Regions from separate parts of the Exiguobacterium sp. JMULE1 genome, predicted to be linked through region 2. Evidence: predicted binding sites of a transcription regulator. Region 2 holds the regulator's gene; each other region holds the start of a gene.

Region 1 (8,180 bases), 820 kb from region 2:
GCATGACGAATAGGGCCGGGAACAGGCGACGGAAGCGATGAATCCAAAATCGTTTCAAATCGAGGCGTCCGGTCGTCTGCCACTCGCGTAACAAGAGACCGGTAATCAGATAACCGGATAGGACGAAAAAGAGATCAACACCGAGGAAACCACCGGAGAAGAATGAAACCGACAGATGGTAGAGAATGACAGATAGAACAGCGAAGGCACGTAAGCCATCAAGCCCTGGCATATATGTAATCGAACGAGACGAGGATTTCATAAGACACGAACAACTCCTTTAAAACGACAACTAATTTCTAACAGTCTTTAGTGTATCGAATTCCAATTTCAAAGAAGTGTCTAAGAAGTAACAACCTGACCAAAAAAGCACCCGATGCGCACATCGGATGCAGGCTTATGAAACATGTGGAAAACGACAGGTCACGATGAAGCGGTTGTCTTGTGAAGTCAATGCGACACTACCCGCATGACGTGCCATGATTTGCTGAACGATTGACAGACCGATGCCGGAGCCACCAGACGAGCGAGAAGCATCCGACGTCCCGAATGGCGTCAGCCACGTGTTTAGTTCCTCTAGCGTATAGGTCGTTTCAATCGCATTTGAGCAGATCAGCTGGATGCCTTCTGCTTCATCTTTGATCGAAATCCGAAGGTCACCAGTTCCGTGAAGCGTCGCATTGCGAATCAAATTCTCAAGCAAGCGCCGTAAGAGCATCGGATCGGCGAACAATGTCACGTGAGGTGGACCATCGATGACGCCATCGATGCCGGGAAACAGCTCCAGGACTTGTTCCGTTAAGGTCACGAGATCGAGTGAGATCCGTTCGACTGGATAATCGGTGTTCGATAATTTAGCGAGCGTGAACAGTTCATCGATCCGGGCAGCGAGCGTTTCCGACTGGCGGATGACGATCGCTAGAAGTTCCGCGCGTTCTGTCGCGGATAACGTCTCATGTTTTTCCGTCAGCCACTGGATGAAACCTTGGATTGAGGTCAAGGGTGTCCGTAAGTCATGCGAAAGACTAGTGATCAAGCGCAACTGTTCTACGAACCGCTCCTGATCACGCATCCGTAACGTTCGGAGTTCCTGTTCGATTCGTTCGATCGATTGGGCGAACAGTTTAAACTCCTTCGGTCCTCTGACCGGTGGGAGTGATTCAGTTGGTGGCGGTTCGACCGTCAACCGTTCGAGTCGTCGTTCGAGTTCCCGGAACAATCCGGCAATCCAACGCGTCAAGAGTAGTAAAAAGAGGATGAACAAGACGACTTGTAAGACGAAGAAGGCGTTCGAATTCCCGATTTGATATTCATTGAGTCTCGGTTTATCTGTCTGTACCGTCAGAAAAAAACCGGACGCCCCATTTGGTAGGGAAATCGCTTCGATGTGGTGCAATGTCCGGATCGTTCCTATGTCGGACGGCTCTCGCTCCGTCGGTGTTTGAGCAGCGAGTAACCGGCTGGGCGTCAAGTCTTCCGGAAACTTGTCAGATGCATCGAGGCGACGACTATCGGCACTGTAAACGGCCCACTCGTAAGGACCGTTCGGTGATTGCCCGTTTTCGTAACGGGCGATATCACGTTTTACGTCTTGGACGACTTCTTGCTCTGTCGTGTAATAGTACCGAGGAACCGTCTTCGTACCGAGCGGCAACTGACTCGCAAGCAACCAGGCGAGTGCCGTACTTAAAACCGCGGCGAGTAAGAGTAAGACGAGCATCCAAACAGTTAGTTTGATCCGTCTCATGGCTCAACCTTATAACCAACGCCCCAGACCGTCTGGAGGTGGCGCGGTTCTTTCGGGACATCCTCAATCTTGTCGCGGAGCTTATGGATCAGGACCATGACAGCGTTCGACGCGGAACCAAGTGCTTCCTCCTGCCAAACCCGTTCATACAGGTCTTCAGCCGAGAAGACACGACGGGGGTGACTCAAAAAGAGCGCCAGGCAATCAAATTCACGGCGTGTCAGGGCGAGCGGTACATCGTATTTAAAGATGACGCGTTCGTCTTCTTTGAGTGTGAACGGACCGACCTGAATCGCTGAAGCAGTAGTCGGGACATGATACTGACTGACGCGGCGTAACAGCGCCTTGACGCGGGCGACGACTTCAAGCGGATTGAACGGTTTACCGATGTAATCGTCCGCCCCGAAGGTCAAACCTTGAATTTTATCCATGTCTTCGCGTTTCGCTGTCAGCATCAAGACGGGTAACGTGTGACCGGCAGCGCGCGCAGCTTGAACGGTCGAGAAGCCATCGCGAACGGGCATCATCACGTCGAGTAACATCGCATCAACTGGACGCGTTGCAAGAGTCGCTAACGCTTCCTCACCATTTTCGGCTTCGAGGATCTCGTACCCTTCATTGGTTAAATACAGTCGAAGCAATTGACGGATGTCTGCTTCATCGTCAACGATCAAGAGCGTGGGCATGTGTAGATTCCTCCTGTTGTATCCCCTCGAAAACATAAGCCGGGGGCAGATTGTAGAGCGTGTGCGAATAACTGTGTTCTTGGAAATAGTCCCGGAACATCTTGAACTGGAACCGGGTGTATTGAAAGGCGATGAAGTGACCGCCTGGTCGTAGTAACGTTTGGAATTGTGCTAATAAGTCATGCCGCAACGCTGCCGGGAATGACGCGAACGGGAGACCACTGACGATGACGTCGATCTGTCCGCTCCATGAATCGGATAATCCTTGAACGTCACCAATGAAGAGAGTGACATTCGTTTCTTGAGCTAGCAACTGCTCGAGTGCCGGGCGGAACGTTTCGCTCCGTTCACAAATCAAGAGATGTGTCTCCGGTGAACGAGCGGCCAGTAAAGCTTTGGTGATCGCTCCGTCACCCGCTCCGACTTCAAGAATTTGGCGTGGACGATCGGCGACGGCGCGTCGTGCCATCATTTCAGCCAGACGTGGACTGCTCGGTGCGACGGCTCCGACACGGAGTGGTGCGTGAAGTGCTTCTTTTAAGAAATCAAACATGAAAACCCTACTTTCCGTTGAGTATATCATGTAGTATGCACATCGTCCCTTTCGAAAACAGGACGATGTTTCTTAAGTGAATCTTAAACATATCAATGCCTGATTTTCGGCGACATGATGACCGGACAAGCCGGTATACTAAGGACAAAGGAGGGGAAGGCGATGGAACATCACACGTATTATGAAGCGCTCGTTCGCCGGGACGCGACGTACGAAGGAACGTTTTTTGTTGGTGTCAAGACGACCGGCATCTTTTGCCGTCCGACGTGTCCGGCACGAAAACCGAAAGCAGAGAACTGTGAGTTTTTTGAGACGGCGCAAGAGGCATTACTTGCCTCTTATCGACCGTGCCGTCGTTGTCATCCGCTTGCTTATCCCGGCGATCATGGTACGATTCAACGCTTGATCGAAGCGGTCGAGGCAGAACCAGACAAACGATTCAAGGAAGCCGATTTTCGAGCACTTGGTCTCGATGAATCAACGGCACGCCGCCAGTTCAAGAAACGCTTCGGAATGACGTTCGTCGCGTATGCTCGGGCACGACGGATGGGGCTTGCGATGAAGGAGATCCGGACCGGTAAGCCGATCATCGAAGGGCAGTTGGCTGGAGGTTATGAATCGAGTAGTGGTTTTCGTGAGGCGTCAGCACGGATTCTCGGGCAGGCACCGTCGCGCTTTGACGGGCAGGTCTTACGCGCGAAATGGCTTGATACACCACTCGGTTCGATGCTGGCGATTGCCGACGATCAACTCTTACATCTGCTCGAGTTCGTCGACCGACGTGGACTGGAGCGGGAAATCGAACAATTACGTCAAAAAGCGCGCGCTGTCATCGTTCCCGGGGAATCACCGGTCTTTGGACAGATCGAAGCGGAGCTCCGTCGTTACTTCAAAGGAGAGCCGGTATCGTTTCAGACGCCACTGATGCGGTACGGGACACCATTTCAACGCCGCGTCTGGGAAGAACTCGAGCGGATTCCGAGTGGGGAGACGATCTCGTACCAAGAGCTGGCGATCCGGATCGGTCAACCGACTGCTGTTCGTGCCGTCGCACGAGCGAATGGAGCGAACCAACTGGCAATCGTCATTCCGTGCCATCGGGTCATTCGGACGAATGGAGATTTAGGTGGATACGCGGGTGGACTCGCACGCAAGGAAACATTGCTCAAACTGGAGCGCACACAGAGAGGATTGGATGAAGGATGAGTTTGATTAAAGATGTATTTTCACCGAGTTGGCTCGACCGCTTAGGAGCAGCGGTCGATGTACCGGATTTTCGAAGACGAGTCGAGCAGGGAGACTGGGAAGAACTCGCGTTTAAACAACGTGTCCGTCGTGTGGCGGAGACGCTGGAGACGATCTTGCCACCGTTTCCGGACTCGGTGTCGGAGCTAGAGCGACTCGCACCGCAGTTTACTGGGCTACCGGGAATTGTTTTTCCAGAGTATGTCGAACGAACGGCAGACCTTTCTGACTGGACGCTTGCGATAGAGATACTTGCCAAGTTGACGCAACATTCGACGTCGGAGTTCGCCGTTCGGCGTTTTCTACTTGTCGATCAGGAACGTTTCCTCGAGCAGGCACTCAAATGGACAACATCAGATGATGAACATGTCCGGCGCTTAGCGTCTGAAGGAACACGCCCGCGTCTGCCGTGGGGACAAGCGATTCCGCGTTTGATTGCTGATCCGCGTCCAGCATTACCGATTCTTGACGCCTTACTACAGGATCCGTCACTCTACGTCCGAAAAAGTGTCGCCAATCACTTGAACGATATTTCAAAGACACATCCGGAATACCTGATCGAGCGAATCGAACGTCACTTAGGAACAGATCCGAATACAGACTGGATTTTACGTCACGCTTCCCGGACGTTACTGAAGCGCGGAAATCCAGAAGTATTACAGTTGTTCGGACACGTCACGCAAGGTGAGGTCGAGGTGACGGACTTGGTCGTCTCACCAGTGACGATTGGTCAAGAGTTACAGTTTTCGTTTCAAGTAAACAGTTCCGTCGAGCAACGTCTGCGTCTTGAATACGCGATCGATTACGTCAAACAACGCGGAACGAGTCGGAAGGTGTTTCAACTGCGGGAGCGGTAAGTCAAAGGTGTCTTACAAGTCGAACGACGCCAATCGTTTCGGAACATGACGACGCGTGTCCATTATCCCGGAACACATACATTAACGATTTTGATTAACGGAGAGGCTTACGCGACAGCAACGTTCGAGGTCGAGGAGGAGAGCTGAATGCAAGGGAGACATCCGGATTTTACGACGTCACGCCTGTTTGTCGAAGCAACGGATGACGAATCGGGTTGTAAGTGGACGTTGCATGCGTTACGTGAGAAAACAATCGTCGGAACGATTACCTTCACATGGAATGGATCGACCGGAAACTTACGTTATACAACGACGGATGAGGACGATCAGCGCGGATACATCACAGAAGCGTTGACGTCGATTTTGTCGTATTTCGCGCGGACGTTATTACTGACGCGTGTCTACGGCGAAGCAGGCAGTGAGACAGTCTGGCGTCGAAACGGATTTCAGTTGCAGGCGAATCGATATGCACGCGAACTCCATCACTAAAGCCCCGCCTGCTTGAGCAGGACGGGGCTCGTTTGTGATTAGACCGTTGTTTTGGACCAGTTGAAATGGTCGCAAATCGCTTCAGCGCTTTCACGCGCGCTTAACTGTTCCGTATCGAGGAAGAGGTAGTTGACGTCCGGTAGTTCACCTGGAAGCGAACGTGTCCGGTATCCGTCCGCCGTCTCGCGTAAGTCCTGTTCAGAAGCAGCGAGATCACGCTTCGTTACTTTGTGCGTCAATCGGTTTTCGGTCGTGTTCCGGTGCAGGCGTGTTGCGACCGGCGCATCGAGTTCAACGATATAGACGTCAGCACCCGCTTGTTCGAATAATTCGACTGTCTCTTCAATGAACTCGAGACCACCACCTTCGACGCCGAATAGACAGAGGAATGTAAACAGGACACCTTCGAGCGAACTGTTCGCCATTTCCTTGAACATCTCGCGCCGGATCGTATCCTTTAAGCGGTGATGTGCGGGTTCAGAGAAATCAAAATAAGGCAATAACAGGTCGATCGTCTGGTGGTTATGAAAGACTTTCATCTCCGTCAATCGTTCGATTTCCTGACCGATCGTCATCTTTCCGACCGCTTGGGGACCGAGTAACAAGACAAATTTCATAGACGAACCTCATTTCCTTTTTCTGCTAAGAATAGCACATTCCGACGAGTGACATCACTAGAACGTTTGTTCGTAATTTGATATAATTCAAGTATGAAGTCCCGTCGTGTCCTTGTCTGAAGGAGGACAACCATGCAAGAACAATGGAAATCCGTCATCGGCTATGTAGGTATATATGAAGTCTCATCGCTAGGTCGCGTAAGATCGCTCGACCGAACGATCGTGACGTGTCGCGGTGTCCAGCAACGACGAAAAGGTGTCTTGCTCCGTCCGCGACTCAATCGGGAAGGATACCGGAAAGTCACGCTTTATCAACGTGGTCGAGGAGAACGCGTCCAGGTCGGTGTACTCGTTGCACAAGCTTTTCTAACGGCTGACGTCACGGAAGCGAAACTCGTCCGGCGCAACGGCAAACGGGCTGACGATCAGTTATCGAACTTAGACGTCCTGCCTTCGATCGATCAACAGTATACTGAACTGCTGGGCGAGTTTGATCTCTTGTTAGGTCAACATGTGACGCTGTCATCGTTTCAGATTCGAACGATTCGCGCGCAGTATGAAAAAGGGAAGACGATTCGTCAGCTGGCAGAGCAGTATCAGGTGACGGAGAACCGGATTCGAAATATCATCGATAAAAAGGAAGCACGTTATATCGGCTGAGAACAGAGGAAAGGAGCGCTTACCAGAGATGGGAGGCGCTCCTTTTGTTAAGATGGCGATTCACTCGAGCGAACGGTCTGTTGCAACGAACTGATGCGTGACTCGAGTACCGCACTATGTGTCTTCAGTTCCGTCTGCTGGTTGACGTGGTGTTGCATTTGATCACCGAGGACTTGGCTGTAAGAAGAGAGCTCCGACATCAACTGCTGAACGGACTGTAGATGTTCCTGCATGTTCGACTGAACGTGGACGACGATTTGACGTTGTTGTTCGACGGTACCCAGTGTCGTCTCAATTGTCGTCGCTTCAGTCAGCATTTGTTGCAAGTGTGCCGTTGCCGTCTCGAGCTGTTGCGATGTTGAGAGAAAACGTTCGGTCATCTGCACGATGGCTTGTTCGACTTGATCGAGTCCCGCCGTCCATGTCTGATTGACTTGACGGATGTGATCTGTACTCGTTCGGATATCGATTGCGAGTTTTTCGACTTCCTTGGCAACGACGATAAAGCCACGACCGGCTTCTCCAGCACGGGTTGCCTCAATCAGCGCGTTCAGCGACAAGCGGCGCGTCTCTTCAGCAACGCGCTGAATGTGCGAGATTGAGGTCTCCATCTGTTGCTGTAGGTGTGAGGTCTGTTGCAAAATCTGCTCTGTCGTCGCGGATTGTTCCTTTAGTAACTGGCTTTCCTCTTGTAAGATCTCAAGTGTCGTGTGATTCGTCTGAACAGTCTGTTGAAAACGGGTTACGGCATGTTGGCTGTTGAGAAGTGTCGTTTGCATCTCACTTAACGCATCGTGCCCTTGAGCGGTCAAACGTGTCGAGGCGACGATTGTCTGATCCATTTGCGACGATTGCGCAAGTAAAGAACCGGCGACTTCATCGACGGCTTGGACTGATTGATCCATCGCGGATAAGCGCGAAGAAAAGTGGGGTTGGACGGATTCGAGTTCCTGACTCGCTTGTTGCATCTCAGCCGTTAAATCTCCGATCTGTTGCATCAACTGATTGTATTGAAACGTCAGCTGTTGTAACTCAAAGGTCGTCGTTTTGAGTGTTAATGGACGATACGATCGCTTCGCATGCGCTTCTTCAATCTGTAAGGCGAGTTTCGATAGTGGGGCGAGTTGTCTTCTAATTCGTGAGCGAATCAAGAAGCTGATGCTGACAAGCGTAATCACACTGACCCAGACGAGTGTCCAAGCTAAATCGCGAGCAGGGGCGATTAATTTATCGCGATCGGTCGTCAGCAAGATGACGTCATCGAGTTCCGGAATCGTCATTGCGACAAGAAACTGGTCTTGATTCGAAAAAGCATATGTACGGGCT
Region 2 (8,180 bases):
CGTTGATTGGTGGGTTTTGCTCCAAGTAGTTCATCATGTATCGACGAGCGATATAGAAACCAAGGGCGACACCTGCTACCAAGCAAAGAAGGGCAATTAAAATCCAAATCCATGTAGCCAAGTTGCTTCCTCCTCTAACTTAAAACGTCGCTTTTTACTATACTATAATTCCAATTGTTTGCATAGATGATAATAGATGAAAAACGAGCCCGACGTAAGATCGGACCCGTTTTTCCGGAAAAGATTATCCGAGTTGTTTGACTGTCGCTAAAACGTTCTCAACAGACATGCCGTATTCTTTCAAGAGGAAGTCTCCAGGCGCAGATGCGCCGAAACGATCGATTCCGATGACTTGTCCTTCTGTTCCTACATATTTGTACCAACCGAGCGAAGCGCCTGCTTCGATCGCAACACGTTTCGTGATGTGTTTTGGAAGAACTGATTCTTTATACTCTGCTGACTGCGCTTCAAATACTTCCCATGATGGAAGCGAAACGACAGCTGCTGATTCACCAAGTTCTTTTTGTGCTTCGACAAGAAGGTGAACTTCTGAACCCGTACCGAGCAAGAGCGTGTCGGCTTTCGTGACGTCACCAGCGATGACATAACCGCCTTTTTCTGCGCCTTCCGTCGTTGTGCCTTCAAGTTCAGGAAGACCTTGACGTGTTAAGACAAGAAGTGTCGGTTTGTCTTTCGCTTGAACTGCTGTTTTCCATGCTGCGATCGTCTCTTTTCCGTCTGCTGGGCGGTAGATCGTGACGTTCGGCATTGCACGGAAGCTCATCAAGTGCTCGACTGGCTCGTGTGTTGGACCATCTTCACCGACAGCGATCGAGTCGTGCGTCAAGACGAAAATTGATGGAAGTCCCATTAATGCTGCTAAACGAACTGCTGGACGGAGATAATCCGAGAAGACGAAGAATGTCGCGCCGTAAGGAATGACGCCGCCGTGAAGTGCCATACCGTTGACAGCCGCAGCCATTGCGAATTCACGTACACCGAACCAGATGTTACGACCACTTGGGTCGATATCGAAGTCTGCTTCGCCTTTGAGCATCGTGTTGTTCGATCCTGCAAGGTCAGCTGAACCACCGAACAATGTCGGAACGTTCTTCGCAAGACCGTTCAAGACTTCACCACTCGTTTGGCGTGTCGCTTTTTTCGATGACAAGTCGTACGTTGGAAGATCTGCTTCCCAGTTGCTTGGCAATTCGTTTGCGATCGCGCGAACGAGTTCCGCATGCAATTCCGGGTGAGCTGCTTCGTATTGTTTCATCGTTTCGTTCCATGCGTCTTCCGCAGAAGCACCACGTTGGACGATCCGCTCGTCGAACAATGATTTGACTTCTTCAGGGACGTAGAACTCTTCGTGATCCCATACATAGCTAGCTTTCGTCAATTTGATTTCCGCTTCACCGAGTGGTGCACCGTGAGAAGCCGATTTCCCTGATTTGTTCGGTGAACCGAAGCCGATGACTGTCTTGACTTCGATCAATGTTGGTTTTGTCGTCTCTGCTTGCGCCGCCGCGATTGCTTTCGAAATCGAATCGATATCCGTTCCGTCTTCTACGCGAATGACTTGCCAGTTGTACGCTTCGAAGCGCTTCTGGACGTTTTCAGAGAATGATTTATCGAGATCGCCATCAAGTGAGATATCGTTTGAATCATACAATACGACCAATTTACCAAGACCAAGGTGACCTGCGAGTGAAGCCGCTTCAGCTGAGACACCTTCCATTAAGTCTCCATCTCCACAAATTCCGTATGTGAAGTGATCGACGACGTTGAGATCGTCACGGTTGTATTTTGCTTCAAGATGACGTTCTGCCATCGCCATACCAACTGCCATTGCAATCCCTTGACCAAGTGGACCTGTCGTCGCATCTACACCAGCCGTGTGACGGTATTCCGGGTGACCTGGTGTTTTTGATCCCCATTGACGGAATGATTTAAGATCATCCATTGATAGATCATATCCCGATAGGTGGAGGAGTGAGTAGAGAAGCATCGAACCGTGTCCGGCTGAAAGTACAAAACGGTCGCGGTTGAACCATTCTGGATTTTTAGGGTTGTGGTTCATATGATCCGCCCAAAGCGAGAATGCCATCGGCGCTGCTCCCATTGGCATACCTGGGTGACCCGAGTTCGCCTTTTGTACGGCATCAATCGATAAGGTACGAATCGTATTAATTGCTAATTGTTCTACTGTCGTCATGTTCGTCAAAACAATCATCCTCTCTCTTTTTCACAAATTCCTACTCATTTTAGCACACTCTTAAATGTGATACAACTTTTCTAAATAGTATGTCACATTAAAATGAATGCGCTATCTATAGCCGTTCTATCGACTCATACAGGATGCATGAATTGATGAAAGATCGTTATTAAGATGTATTGCTATCGTGCAATGTTTCCTCATCTAACAGCGCTAAACAAAAAAGAGGTCCGCTTAACGCGAACCTCTTTCTTCTATAGAAGAAACAAACGATTATTGTTTATTCCGTTCTTCTTCTTGTGCTTGTTTTAATTTCTCTGGTGTTACGTCCGTACCTTCTTCATCAACAATCTTCATGCCCATGAGTTGGTTTTTGAACGATCCACGGAATGCTGCGAGATACGCTGCACGTAACTCTTTTTGCTCTGCCGCTTCTGCTTCTGATAACGGCTCGACTTTTGATTTATTCGCTAATGCGTTGATTCGATCTAATTGTTCTTGTGATAACATGGAATCCCTCTTTCTGTACGACTCAAACTTGAGTAGTTCAATTGTATTCTTACTGTAAAAGAGCTTACTAAAAAAAGCAAGTTAACCGCGTCAGTCGACGGGTTACTTGCTTCTCATTCCGGGCTAGGCGTCAATTCTCGGTATTCAAGGTATCGACGATTGACCGTTGCCTTTGAAATATCATGTCCCATCCCGCGAAGCGTAACGGCGATATCTGAAAACGTCAGTCCGAGTTCACGGAGACGTACGATTTCTTCGATCGGTACGTCCTTTCGGCTACGCCCGGCGTTCTCTCCTTGGCGATTCAGATTTCGTTCCGGGCGAAAGCCTTGTTCGACCGCTCGCCGCATGCCGCGCGCGATTTTTGCATTATGCAGTTTACGTTGATATTCTTCCACGAGTGAGACGATCTCAAGGACCATCGCTTCTGCATCAGCAAGTTGGTATTCTCCATCGGAATCAAGTGTCATCAACCGAACACCGTGCTTCTTAAACGTGTGCAAAATAGCGATTTTCGCATTCCCTCGACCAATCCGTGTGTCATCCGTTACGAGGACCGCATCTACCGCATCACGTGTCACATGATCAAGAACCGTCAGCATCCCTTCCCGATCGACGTCATATCCACTCTCTTTTTCAGAGACGACATCCACGACATCAAAACCCTTTTGAGACGCGACCTTCGAAAGTTCCATCCGTTGGCGTTCAATCGAACTATCTTGTGCTTCTTTTTCGGTCGACACCCGACAATAAATCACGACCTTCATCGTACCTCACATCCCTGTTCGTTCTTTCACAACTTTTCCATTTTGTCATTGTTGTGCGATTGGTACAACGATTTTGCTTTTTGAGATGACGTGTTTTGTCTCGACATCATTATTTTTAATCAACCAGTTGACGTATTCTTCATCTGACATCGAACCGTCATTGTAGACTTCAGCGATTTGTTCAACTGTAGCGTTCTCATCGACCGTAACGGAAGCAGTCATTAGTTGCGCCACTTTTTCATCCGGGCGCGGTGTGAGTAAAAAGATCACGAAGGCAATACTTAATGCATAGAAGAGAATTGAAAAAGCATGAGTACGAATCGTATGAATCATCATGAATCCCTCCAAATATAAAATGAATGAGTTAGAATAAACGTTCGCGGAACAATTGTTCGCATAACTCATAATAAACACAGAACCCGTGTTCGGTCAACACAAAATGTCGAACAATTGTTTGTACGCTCATTTGTTCTATGTTATAGTGAATCTAGAAACATATATTCTTACATTTCAAACTTCAATCCAGAAAGAGGTGGCAATTCGTATGCGGAAAATGTCTAAGCGCCAACAAGAGATTCTCGACTACATCGTCTCTGAAGTGAAACTGAAGGGGTATCCACCATCAGTTCGTGAAATCGGAGAAGCAGTCGGACTCGCGTCTAGCTCGACGGTACACGGTCATTTGGATCGACTCGAGAAACGGGGAATGATTCGCCGTGACCCGACGAAACCACGTGCGATTGAGATATTGCTTGATAAGCCTGAAGAAATCACGGAAGCCATCGTCCATGTTCCCGTCATCGGGAAAGTCACAGCAGGTCTTCCGATTACAGCGATTGAAAACATCGAAGAACAGTTCCCACTCCCTGCACATTATGTAGGGAACGAGACGGTCTTCATGTTGACGATCGATGGTGAATCGATGATTAACGCAGGTATTCTTGACGGCGATCGTGTCATCGTGCGCCAACAAAACACAGCAGAAAACGGAGAAATCGTCGTAGCTATGACCGAAGATAGCGAAGCGACGGTGAAACGGTTCTTCTTAGAAGATCAACAGGTACGTCTACAACCAGAAAATGACTCGATGGATCCGATGTATTTCGATAATGTCTCCATTCTTGGTAAGGTAATCGGCGTGTATCGGACGATTCATTGACGGAGGGACCAGTTACGACTGGTCTTTTTTCATGCCATCAGGAAATGTACATGATACCGTCAATACCGTCGCACTGACGGGTTACGTTGCGTATTCGGTCGCAACGCAACAAACCGATTGGTTACCGACTGCCATCGGTATCGCTGTCGGTACCCTTTGGTTGTCACCCGACCTCGATTTAAAGTCAGAACCGTATTATCGCTTTGGACCATTTCGAGTTCTTTGGATGCCGTATGTCAAGATCATGCCTCACCGATCGATCTGGTCGCATGGACTGATCATCGGAGACATCATTCGGCTTCTTTATAGTGCTGCGATTCTGATTCCCCTACTATTTATAAGTCTATATTTTCAGGTTCTTGATTCTGCTACGATTGATTCGTGGTTTGCTTCCTTGCCTGCATTCATCGTTGGCATCATGGTGGCGAGTACGATTCATATCCTACTAGATTATTCCAGCAGTTGGTTTCGACCTAAAAAAGAAAAAAACGTCGTCGGTAACACCTCTTTTGCTTGCTTGCAGGCAGGAAGAGGTGTTTTCTTATCCACTTTTTCGTATCTTTAAACATCAAAATAAAAAATTTCCATTCCTATATTTCAATTATATGTATTGAAAACGTTCTCAAATCGGAGTAATTTAAAGTAGAAAGGCCATTATCTGCTTTAATCCAAAGGGAGGGTTTTTGCATGAATAACTTTGTACTAGAAATGATCGGTACGATGATCCTCATCCTGCTCGGGGATGGAGTCGTCGCCGGTGTCGTCTTGAAAAAGACGAAATCGGAAAACAGCGGATGGATCGTCATCACGTTCGCTTGGGGTCTTGCTGTCATGACAGCAGCATTCGTCGCTGCTGAAAGCGGAGCACACTTGAACCCCGCATTGACGATTGCACTTGCTTTGAACTCTGACCTACCGTGGGCAGACGTTCCGATCTACATTGCCGGACAACTTGTCGGAGCTTTCATCGGCGCCATTCTCGTTTGGCTTCATTACATGAAACATTTTGAAGCGACTGATGATCAAGCCGCAAAACTCGGTGTGTTCGCAACAGGTCCAGCGATTCGTCATACGCCGTCGAACTTGATTTCTGAGATCATCGGGACATTCGTTCTCGTCTTCGGTATCTTGGCACTTGGTTTAACGACGTTCGGAGACGGCTTAAAACCACTCATCGTCGGTTTACTCGTCGTCGTCATCGGTCTATCGCTCGGTGGTACAACAGGGTATGCCATCAACCCGGCTCGTGACCTTGGACCGCGTATCGCGCACGCTATCCTACCGATTCCGAATAAAGGTTCATCTGACTGGGGCTATTCATGGATTCCTGTCGTTGGTCCAATCATCGGTGGAGCGATTGCCGTGTTCATCTATCAATTGATCTACTAAGATCACGTCTCACTAACACATACCGCTCAAGGGGGATTTCGAAATGGAAAACAAGTATATCCTAGCACTCGACCAAGGTACGACAAGCTCACGTGCGATCATCTTCGATCACGATGGGAAAATCGTCAACTCGGCACAACGGGAATTCAAGCAATACTTCCCACAACCAGGCTGGGTCGAGCATGATGCAAACGAAATCTGGGGTTCGATTCTTGCCGTCATGGCCGAAGCACTCGGAACAGCAGATATCAAACCTGAGCAAATCGCCGGAATCGGCATTACGAACCAACGCGAAACGACGGTCGTCTGGAACAAAGAAACAGGTAAACCGGTCTATCACGCACTCGTTTGGCAATCGCGTCAAACGTCTGGTATCTGTGACGATTTAAAAGAACAAGGTTTGAACCAGAAGTTCCGCGATAAAACAGGACTTCTGATTGATGCCTACTTCTCTGGAACGAAAGTCAAATGGATCCTTGATAATGTCGAAGGTGCGCGGGAGCAAGCAGAGAACGGTGAATTGCTCTTCGGTACGATCGATACGTGGCTCGTTTGGAAACTGTCTGGTGGAAAAACGCACATCACGGACTACACGAACGCTTCACGAACATTGATGTATAACATCTACGAACAAAAATGGGATGAAGAGTTACTCGATATCCTCGGTGTTCCTGCTTCGATGTTGCCAGAGGTTCGTCAGTCGAGTGAAGTCTACGACAAAACGGTACCGTATCACTTCTTCGGTTACGAAGTGCCAATCGCTGGTATTGCGGGTGACCAACAAGCAGCACTCTTCGGTCAAACGTGCTTCGAAGCAGGTGAAGGGAAAAACACATACGGAACAGGTTGCTTCATGCTCATGAACACAGGTGAGAAAGCTGTTTCTTCTGATCATGGACTCTTGACGACGATCGCTTGGGGCGTCGATGGAAAAGTGGAATATGCGCTGGAAGGTTCGATTTTCGTCGCCGGTTCTGCGATCCAGTGGCTCCGTGATGGACTCCGGATGCTGAAAAATGCGAAAGATTCAGAAGGTTACGCAACGAAAGTTGACTCAACAGACGGTGTTTATGTCGTTCCTGCCTTCGTTGGTCTCGGTGCGCCGTACTGGGATTCAGATGTTCGTGGCGCAATCTTCGGGTTAACACGCGGAACAGATAAAGAGCATTTCGTTCGGGCAACGCTTGAATCACTCGCTTACCAAACACGCGACGTGTTAACAGCGATGGAACAAGATTCTGGGATCGAACTGAAGACACTCCGTGTCGACGGTGGTGCTGTAGCCAACAACTTCTTGATGCAGTTCCAATCGGACATTCTCGGCGTTCCTGTCGATCGTCCGCAAATTAACGAAACGACAGCACTCGGTGCAGCTTACCTTGCTGGATTAGCTGTTGGTTACTGGAAAGATAAAGCGGAAATCAAACAACAATGGAAGCTGGATCACCAGTTCAAACCAGAGATGAAAGAAGACGATCGTGAGCAACGCTATGCTGGATGGCAAAAAGCAGTTGAAGCGACAATGGTCTTCAAACCATCAAAATAAAACAATTGACCCGGTTCCTTTTGCAGAGGGACCGGGTTTTTGATATCTTATAAAAAATATAGCGAGAGGTGTGTCATGAATTCTACTTATTCTGATCAACAGCTAAAAGAACACATTCAGGCCGCGCTGGATGGCAACATCACACATGAAGAACTAGCAGATTGGTGTTATTGCTACATGACCGACGTGTACCATAACGATTATTACCAAATCGCAACCGACGGACGTGAGAGCTATCCGTTAAGTGAGCAAGCGACTGAGGTAGCAAACGATATCGATGCACAATGGGATATGTATCTTGCTAACAGTTATACTCTAAATGAATTACAGACCATTGATTTAGCTACAATTCATTTACCTAGAGAGTGGTTAGAAAAATGACTCCAGTCGTTTTGATTCATGAAACACTCATCTAAGTTTTAATACGAGTAAAAGAAATTGAAATAAATCCCCCTTCGCCTGCTCGCAAAGGAGGATTTATTACTTATTTGCCAAACTCTTTTTTCAATCCATCTTCAATCTCATCAACGGATTTAGACTGACCGCTTAGGACTGCCGCTAAAAACGCGCCTTCGACGAGGGGTGCATCGATAA
Region 3 (8,180 bases), 690 kb from region 2:
AAGAAGTCGGCTACTATAACATCGAACTCAATCCTGGTGATTTGATTTCCGTTCCTGTTAACACACGCCACTACTTTACGCTTCAAGACGATCGTAAAGTCGTTGCTGTTCGGATCTTCGTCACGACAGACGGCTGGGTTCCGATTTATGAAAACGAGACGTCAACGGTCTCTTAAGAACGATAAAAGCGCTGATTTCCTTTATATGAAGGGAATCGGCGCTTTTTCTTATCGCACAAACATATCACTACATTGACACGTAACCGATATAATGAAGGAAAAGCGATGAGGAAGTGAGCGTCATGCATATTCGTCCCGTAACGGAACACGACTTACCAGCGATTCTCGCCATCTATAACGAAGGCATCGAAGATCGAATCGCAACGCTTGAGACCGACCAAAAGGACTTATCCTTCATGACCCAGTGGTATGCAGAACGCACCGATCGATATGCCGGATATGTCGCTGAAGATGACACAGGTGTCCTCGGCTTCATTTCCCTCGATCCGTATAATCCGCGTCCTGTCTATGCATCCGTCGGTGAGATTTCGGTTTATATCACCCGGACTCATCGTGGACAAGGGATTGGCACACGTTTGCTTGAAACGGCTGAGCAATACGCCCGTGATCATCAGATGCATAAACTCATTCTCTTCACCTTCCCATTCAATAAAATCGGACAAAAACTCTATATCCGCTCCGGGTTTCGGATCGTCGGAACGTTTAAGGAGCAAGGACAGTTGAACGGTGAATATGTCGACGTCATGGCGATGGAGAAACGCTTGCGATAGGATTCATTGAATGCCAGACGGGGAATAGTCAATTCGAGTCATTGAGAGAGGATGAACCTAATGGATATTCAACAAATTCGCAATGCAACACTCGTTGTCACGTATGCCAATCAAGTCTTACTGATCGATCCGTTCCTCGGCGAAAAAGGCAGCTTGCCTCCCTTCGGTCAAACACCGAATGCCATCGCTAATCCACTCGTCGACTTACCGGTCGATGTCAACACACTGCTCGATCCTGACGCCATCTTCGTCACGCACCTGCACGCTGATCATTTCGATGATGCTGCTAAACAACTATTACCCAAGCATTTGCCACTCTATGCGCAGCAAGAAGAAGACGCGCAGCATATCCGAGAAGCCGGCTTCACGAACGTCTCTTCCTTCGATTCCGGTGTGACGATCGGTGATATCCAAATCCATCGAACAGGTGGACAGCATGGTGTCGGTGAAATCGGCGAACGGATGGGACGTGTGTCTGGGCTCGTCCTCACCCATCCGGACGAACCAACACTTTATATCGCAGGTGATACGATCTGGTGCGACGAGGTCGCGCATGCAATCGAACAACATACACCCGATATCATCGTCGTCAACAGTGGCGCCGCCCAGTTCTTGACCGGAGAGCCGATCACGATGTCACAGCGTGATCTCCTTGCCGTACACGAAGCGGCGGCGGAAGCGACGATCATCGTCTCGCACCTCGAGTCCGTCAACCACTGTCTCTTGCGACGTGATATGATTGCTGACTTTTTAGCCGCCTTCCACCTTTCTGCCCATTTCCTGATTCCAGAGGATGGCGAAACGATGTCATTTTAAGAACAGTAACCTTCATTAAAAAGAAGTCCTGCTTTTCGAGTAACAATCGAAAGCAGGACTTCTTTTTGTTATGGGATGACAAGACCTAACAAGCGAGCAAAGGCGACTGCTTGCTCTTCCGTAATGACAGCGCCTGGTAAAAATCGCGGATCGATCGTAATACCAGAGAGTTCCGTCTGCCGGAGGTCGAGACCTTTTAACGGTGTTTCAATCCATTGGCTATCTGTAAGCCGGACCGCTTCGAGTTTCCAATGGGTCGGCTTCACTTCGAAGAACTGTGCTTCTTTCATCGTCGTTTCGCTCCAGTGTTGATGACGGACCGTACTGCGAATGAACTGTGCGTAATCCGCAAGCCCTTCCTGAATCGTTAAATGGTCAAGCGTACAATCTTCAAACTGGATGCCCGTCATCCGGCATCCGACGAAGGACACACGGTGAAAACGAGTTTCTTGGAAGTGACATCCCGTTAAGTCGCATTGCTCAAAACGAATATCTTCGAACGAACCACGGTCAAAGGTCAGATTCGCGAACGAGACATTTTGAAAACACACTTGATAGGCATCGATGCGTTCTGTCAGTTCACTCGGCATCGACTCTTTCTCATAACGCGCTCCTTTTAGATACGGGTCATCGATTTCGACTTGATCGAACGTCTCTGGCTGAAGCGTCTTCGGTAATTCTGGTAATCGGATAACGGTCTCTTTCAATGAAGGTTCCCCCTTTTTTCTCTCCCTTAGTGTACCAAACTCCTTTTATATGAGGGAAAATCGTTCAATTCCCCCTTTTTCCAACAGTTTTTATTTTGAGACACTTTGAGACCATGCTATAGTCAAGGAAAATTAAAATAAGAACATACGTTCTTTTATGTAAAGGAGTGATTCAGATGTTTCCTTCCGTCGTTTTACCACAAGATAAACGTATTTTTTGCGTCGACAGTGTGTCCTTCTACGCCAGCTGTGAATGCCAGTATCGCAATCTCCCTCCCTTGACGACACGCCTGGCGGTCGTCTCCGATTTAAAAAGAAGCGGATCCGTCATTCTCGCTGCCACCCCTGCTTTAAAAGCACTTGGAATCAAGACAGCCGGTCGACTGTATGAAATCGAGCAATTGCCATACGCTGTTCGTCGTACGATTCGACTTGTCGAACCACGTATGCTTGCTTATATGAAGACGTCGATTCGTGTCCTGGATGTTCTGCACCAATTCGCACCACCTGAAGCCATCCGCGTCTATTCGATTGACGAAAGCTTCATTGACATGACCGGAACCGATCGCCTATTTGGTTCCGACCTGCAAGCTGCTCTCAAAATTAAAGAAGCGATCCTGAAACAGACCGGCATCCACGTCCGCATCGGGATTGGTCCAAATAACGTCATCGCAAAACTGACGCTTGATTTAATCGGGAAAAAAGAAGGCATCGCGCGATGTGGATATGCTGATGTCGCACGACGTCTTCATGACTTTCCGATTCGGAAGATGTGGGGAGTCGGACACCGCATGGAACAACATCTGCAGATGATGGGGATTGAAACAATCGGTGATCTTGCCATGCGCCCTGTCGAAGAGTTACACGCACGCTTCGGTGTCATCGGTGCCGAACTGTGGCATCACGCTTGGGGACTCGACGCATCACCGACACTGCTCCCCCCGCGTCATCTGTTCGAGAAAGCTCCTCAACGGACGATTGGACACGGTGTGACCTTAATGCAGGACTATTATCAGTTCGAACGCATCCAGAATGTGCTCAATGAACTGGTGCAGGATGTCGCCGCACGTTGCCGCTTTTCGAATCAAGTCGGCTGGACCGTTCACATCGGTGTCCGTTATTCTCGAAACGTCGTCCGAAGTGGCTTCTCCCGTCAAGTGCGGTTGCCTTACCCGACATCCGATGAACGCATCATTTTGCGTCACGTCTTACAATTGTTCGAACCGAATTGGCTCGATGGGGAACCTGTTCGATTTTTATCCGTTGCAGTGGGGCATTTGACTGCCGATCAAGGCACCTTACAGTTGTCTTTGTTCGAGGATAATGCGCGGCTCTGGAAACGGCGACGGTTATTAAAAGCAATGGATGTCGTTAACCTCCGCTACGGAAAAGGAACGATTCGCCTCGCTGTCTCGTTTCTTGATACGAGTGTCGCCAAACGTCGCCTTCGTTTTGTCGGCGGTCATCCGGGAGGTGATCTTCATGACAGCGTATCGTGATCGGGGAAATTTAAAATGGATTCCTTTTCTCATGCCGGAACATTTGCAATTGCTGCGGGAATACTATGTCCAGATGCATCAGCTCGACTTGCCTGAAATTGATGAACAGTTGCAAGAATCATGGCACTTTCTGCTTCAAGAAGCTTTAATAGAAGGAAACGAACTTGAAATCACGTATTATAAGGAAAGTAGCTACGTGACGGTCGTCGGTTTCGTCGAACGATTAGAACCCGAACGTTCCGTTCTCTTTCTGCGCGGACGTGAAGTCATTGAAATTCCCTTCACACGAATCGTCCGGATCGAAAACGGGTAAGCTCTCATACAGATGGATGCTTTAAATCGTGCCCGGAAAGAAGGAATAGTCATGTTGGATTGGTTTACTTCTCTCCCCGTCGTCGTGCAAGCACTGCTTGCCGGAATGATGACGTGGGGGTTAACCGCACTTGGTGCGGCACTCGTCTTTGTCTTTACGACGATTGAAAAACGCGTCATGAACATGATGCTCGGTTTTGCTGCCGGCGTCATGATTGCCGCGTCGTTTTGGTCGCTGCTTGCTCCTGCGATCGAGTTCACGGAGCAGGATGGAGGAATCGCCTGGATTCCTGCCGCCATCGGTTTTCTCGCTGGTGGATTTTTCGTCCGTCTCCTCGACTTCGTTACGCCGCATTTGCACTTATCTGCACCACTCGAGACAGCGGAAGGTCCTTCGACAGGACTCAAGAAAACGACGTTACTATTTCTTGCGATCACGTTGCACAATATTCCCGAAGGTCTTGCGATTGGTGTCGCTTTTGGCGCCGCTGCCTTGAACATGGACGGAGCGACCGTCGCCGGTGCTTTGACGCTCGCACTCGGGATTGGGATTCAAAACATGCCGGAAGGAGCTGCCCTATCGATTCCATTACGCGGTGAAGGGATGTCGCGCCGGCGCGCCTTCCATTACGGTCAATTGTCAGCGATCGTCGAACCGATTGCCGCGATGGTCGGAGCAGCCGCGGTCTTCTTCGTTCAACCGCTCCTCCCGTATGCGTTATCGTTTGCTGCCGGAGCGATGATTTTCGTCGTCGTCGAAGAATTGATTCCGGAATCACAAGCAGAAAACGGATCCGATTTAGCAACGCTTGGTTTGATGGTCGGTTTTACGGTCATGATGATTCTTGACGTCGCTTTAGGATGAAGCCGTTGCAAAACGAGCAGTGGATGATACCGTCTTCTGCTCGTTTTTCTGTTTGTAGATTCAGGCGCATTCTAGCAAAACCAATCGATTTGAAGTTTTTCTGACCTTGTGTCCTAACAGAAAAATTTCCCTATCTCTCATAACTATCTCAATGTGAATGGACACGACGGAGTGTCTTAGTCATATCCTATGGAATCTAGATAACTGCTCACTCTTATTCAAACGAATCTAGGCATCGGGTTTCGTCTGAAGCGCATCATACTTTCTCAGACCTGCGCCCGATATTCCGATTAGTTCTATCTCACAAGAATAAAACATGATATGTTTTTAACTAGCACATCGTATAGAAGGAGATTACCATGACAATCATTGAACTTTTAAAAGCGCTCTTACTCGGTTTCGTCGAAGGGATGACGGAATTTGCACCGGTCTCTTCCACGGGTCACATGATCATCGTCGATGACATGTGGTTGCAAACTACCGATTTTCTCGGTAAATATTCGGCGAACACCTTTAAAATCGTCATTCAGCTCGGATCGATTCTTGCGGTCGTCGTCGTCTTTTGGAAACGCCTCTTCAGCTTGATCGGTTTGTATAAGATTGAAGGCGAACATGACGCAGCAGGGACACACAAGTTAAAACTACGGCACGTCTTGATCGGTCTTCTACCAGCAGCTGTTCTCGGATTGTTATTCGAAGATTTCATCGATGAGAACCTCTTCTCGATTGAGACGGTCATCATCGGTCTTGCAGTCGGTGCCCTCTTGATGATTGCAGCCGATAAATTCGGACCAAAGGAACCAAAAACGACATCGCTTGATCAGATTACATATCGCCAAGCAGCACTCGTCGGTCTGTTCCAATGTATTTCCCTTTGGCCTGGCTTCTCTCGTTCTGGTTCAACGATTTCCGGAGGGGTCTTCCTCGGGATGAATCACCGGACGGCAGCTGACTTTACGTTCATCATGGCTGTACCGATCATGTTCGGTGCTAGTTTCCTTTCGCTCGTTAAGAACTGGGAGAACATTCAACCGAACCACTTCGCATTCTATGCTGTCGGTTTCGTTGCGTCGTTCGTGTTTGCCCTCTTATCGATTCGCTTCTTCTTGAAGCTGATCAACAAGATCAAACTCGTTCCGTTCGCCATCTACCGTCTTGTCTTAGCGGCTGTCTTAGCTGTCATCGTCTACATGTAAGTTCAAACCGTTAGCTATTTTAGCTGACGGTTTTTCATTTTTTTGAAACTAATTCAGTCGCTTAAGGGTATATAGGGATGAGACATAATTAAAGGAGTGAATGCCACATGGCACGCAGAAGTCGGAGTACATCAAAACTCCCAATCATCATCGGAGTCGTTATTGTTGCCGTGATTGCCTTTTTAGCAATCGGACAATACAATAGCCTCGTCAATGTAGAAGAAGATGTATCGAATAAATGGTCGCAAGTCGACAACCAAATCAAGCGTCGTGCGGATTTGATTCCGAATCTCGTTGAAACTGTCAAAGGTGTCGCGGGTCAAGAAGAAAAAGTATATGGAAAAGTCGCAGAAGCCCAAGCTGGTCTTGCGCGTGCTGCGTCAACCGAACAACGGATCGAAGCCGACCAACAAGTCACGTCTTCGCTTCGCGGATTGATTGCCTTGCAGACGACTTATCCTGAACTAAAATCAAGCGAACGGTTCCAATCTTTGATGGATACGCTGGAAGGAACAGAAAATCGTCTCGGGATCGCCCGCAAAGATTACAACGATGCTGTAACCCTCTATAACAAAAAACGTCGGAGCTTCCCAACGACACTCTACGCATCCGCCTTCGGATTCGAGAAAAAACCATATTACGAGATTTCAGACAGCGACCGGGAAAATCCGACCGTCGACTTTAACAGTGATTCGAAATGATTCGGCGGTGGACGCGACTTCTATTGAGCGCGTTCCTCGTCTTCTTCCTCTTCGTTCCAACAGCTAGTGCCGTTTCAGAACGGACGGGAGCAGCCTTCTTCATTCAGGATGATGCTCAGCTGCTCACCCCTTCGGAAGAAGCCGAACTCGCGCAACTCGGTCAGGAACTCGAACAATATACGACGGCACAAGTCGTCCTCAAGACGGTTCCCGATCTAAAGGGACAGGATTTAAGCTCTTACGCCAATGAAACGTTCCGGCGCCAAGGCATTGGTCAAGAAGGAAAAGACAATGGTGTTCTTGTCGTCGTCGCTCCAAACGAAAAGGATCGCCAATTTCGGATCGAGGTTGGGTATAAACTCGAAGGGATTTTGACAGACATCACAGCCGGACGTATTCTCGATCAATATGCTGTTCCCTATAAAGAGAACGGTGAGTATGGGAAAGCAGCGTCTGAAACATATAAAGCGGTCGTCAGTGTCATTTCAAAGGATCAGTCGCTTGAGTCACAGGATCCTCCGAAAACACAAAATGACGACGGACTTCCGCTTTGGACGAAGATTCTGATCGGTGCTGGATTACTGATCTTATTGTTCCTCGATATGAAGTTCACCGGTGGTATGTTCTTCTTCGCGATTTTGAACATCTTCTCCGCGATCATGCGTGGTGGCGGTGGAAATGGTGGCAGTCGTGGTGGTGGCGGAAGTTCCGGCGGTGGTGGTGCCGAACGGTAGAAAAGGAGTCGTTTTTTCATGAGGATCATCTTAGGGTATTACCTCCTCCTGACACTCATCGGATTTGTCTCGATGTGGCAGGATAAACGTCGAGCGCAACAACATGCTTACCGGACACCCGAAGCAACACTATTGACGATTGCTTTCCTCGGTGGTGCGCTCGGTTCTTGGATTGGTATGTACACAGTCCGGCACAAGACACGGAAAGCGAAGTTCCAATGGCTCGTTCCAATAGCCGCTATCTTGCATCTCGCTTTCTGGTTTGTTTACACTTCACAATGAAAGAATGTGACCGATAGAGAAGAGAACGTACGGAAATGTGTCCGTCGTTCCTTCTTTTTTTGTATGAGGTCAATGATTATGAATAACAGGTTTAATTTCTTTTTTGTTCAGGGTAAAGAATTTAACCAATTTAATAAATACATCTTTTTTTGATGTACTGAGAGGTGGACATCCCTTTATGTGGCATCCTTGCGCCGAATGTACGACATCAATCCGTTTCGTTGAAGCGGGAGCACTCCATATTCAATCACCAACGCCAGAAATCTATTCCTATCAAT

The links. The regulator LexA, encoded in region 2, represses DNA repair genes until DNA is damaged. The targets are predictions, from matches to a motif close to CGAACATATGTTCG.
Positions count from the first base shown of each region.
Region 1: EXW93_RS01430 (NUMOD4 domain-containing protein) is a predicted target of LexA. The motif match lies at 6,254-6,267, and genes of this name have one in related genera.
Region 3: EXW93_RS02070 (Y-family DNA polymerase) is a predicted target of LexA. The motif match lies at 2,454-2,467, and genes of this name have one in related genera.

Region 1 covers NZ_SGWC01000002.1:218,654-226,833, forward strand. Annotated here, with positions in the region: gene EXW93_RS01390 (acyltransferase family protein) at 1-262, opposite strand, end outside; gene EXW93_RS01395 (sensor histidine kinase) at 398-1,747, opposite strand; gene EXW93_RS01400 (response regulator transcription factor) at 1,744-2,433, opposite strand; gene EXW93_RS01405 (class I SAM-dependent methyltransferase) at 2,411-2,986, opposite strand; gene EXW93_RS01410 (bifunctional transcriptional activator/DNA repair enzyme AdaA) at 3,149-4,192, shown strand; gene EXW93_RS01415 (DNA alkylation repair protein) at 4,189-5,088, shown strand; gene EXW93_RS01420 (GNAT family N-acetyltransferase) at 5,236-5,577, shown strand; gene EXW93_RS01425 (AAA family ATPase) at 5,616-6,194, opposite strand; gene EXW93_RS01430 (NUMOD4 domain-containing protein) at 6,327-6,854, shown strand; gene EXW93_RS01435 (methyl-accepting chemotaxis protein) at 6,902-8,180, opposite strand, start outside.
Region 2 covers NZ_SGWC01000002.1:1,041,881-1,050,060, reverse strand. Annotated here, with positions in the region: gene EXW93_RS05535 (YneF family protein) at 1-121, opposite strand, end outside; gene tkt (transketolase) at 245-2,233, opposite strand; gene EXW93_RS05525 (DUF896 domain-containing protein) at 2,489-2,725, opposite strand; gene EXW93_RS05520 (YneB family resolvase-like protein) at 2,839-3,492, opposite strand; gene yneA (cell division suppressor protein YneA) at 3,538-3,825, opposite strand; gene lexA (transcriptional repressor LexA) at 4,037-4,651, shown strand; gene EXW93_RS05505 (metal-binding protein) at 4,683-5,216, shown strand; gene EXW93_RS05500 (MIP/aquaporin family protein) at 5,339-6,040, shown strand; gene glpK (glycerol kinase GlpK) at 6,084-7,586, shown strand; gene EXW93_RS05490 (hypothetical protein) at 7,662-7,967, shown strand; gene dhaM (dihydroxyacetone kinase phosphoryl donor subunit DhaM) at 8,071-8,180, opposite strand, start outside.
Region 3 covers NZ_SGWC01000002.1:348,543-356,722, reverse strand. Annotated here, with positions in the region: gene EXW93_RS02090 (1,2-dihydroxy-3-keto-5-methylthiopentene dioxygenase) at 1-176, shown strand, start outside; gene EXW93_RS02085 (arsinothricin resistance N-acetyltransferase ArsN1 family A) at 302-790, shown strand; gene EXW93_RS02080 (MBL fold metallo-hydrolase) at 851-1,606, shown strand; gene EXW93_RS02075 (pentapeptide repeat-containing protein) at 1,675-2,313, opposite strand; gene EXW93_RS02070 (Y-family DNA polymerase) at 2,490-3,812, shown strand; gene EXW93_RS02065 (YolD-like family protein) at 3,796-4,125, shown strand; gene EXW93_RS02060 (ZIP family metal transporter) at 4,177-4,989, shown strand; gene EXW93_RS02055 (undecaprenyl-diphosphate phosphatase) at 5,349-6,185, shown strand; gene EXW93_RS02050 (LemA family protein) at 6,293-6,886, shown strand; gene EXW93_RS02045 (TPM domain-containing protein) at 6,883-7,620, shown strand; gene EXW93_RS02040 (DUF1294 domain-containing protein) at 7,639-7,902, shown strand; gene EXW93_RS02035 (EAL domain-containing protein) at 8,081-8,180, shown strand, end outside.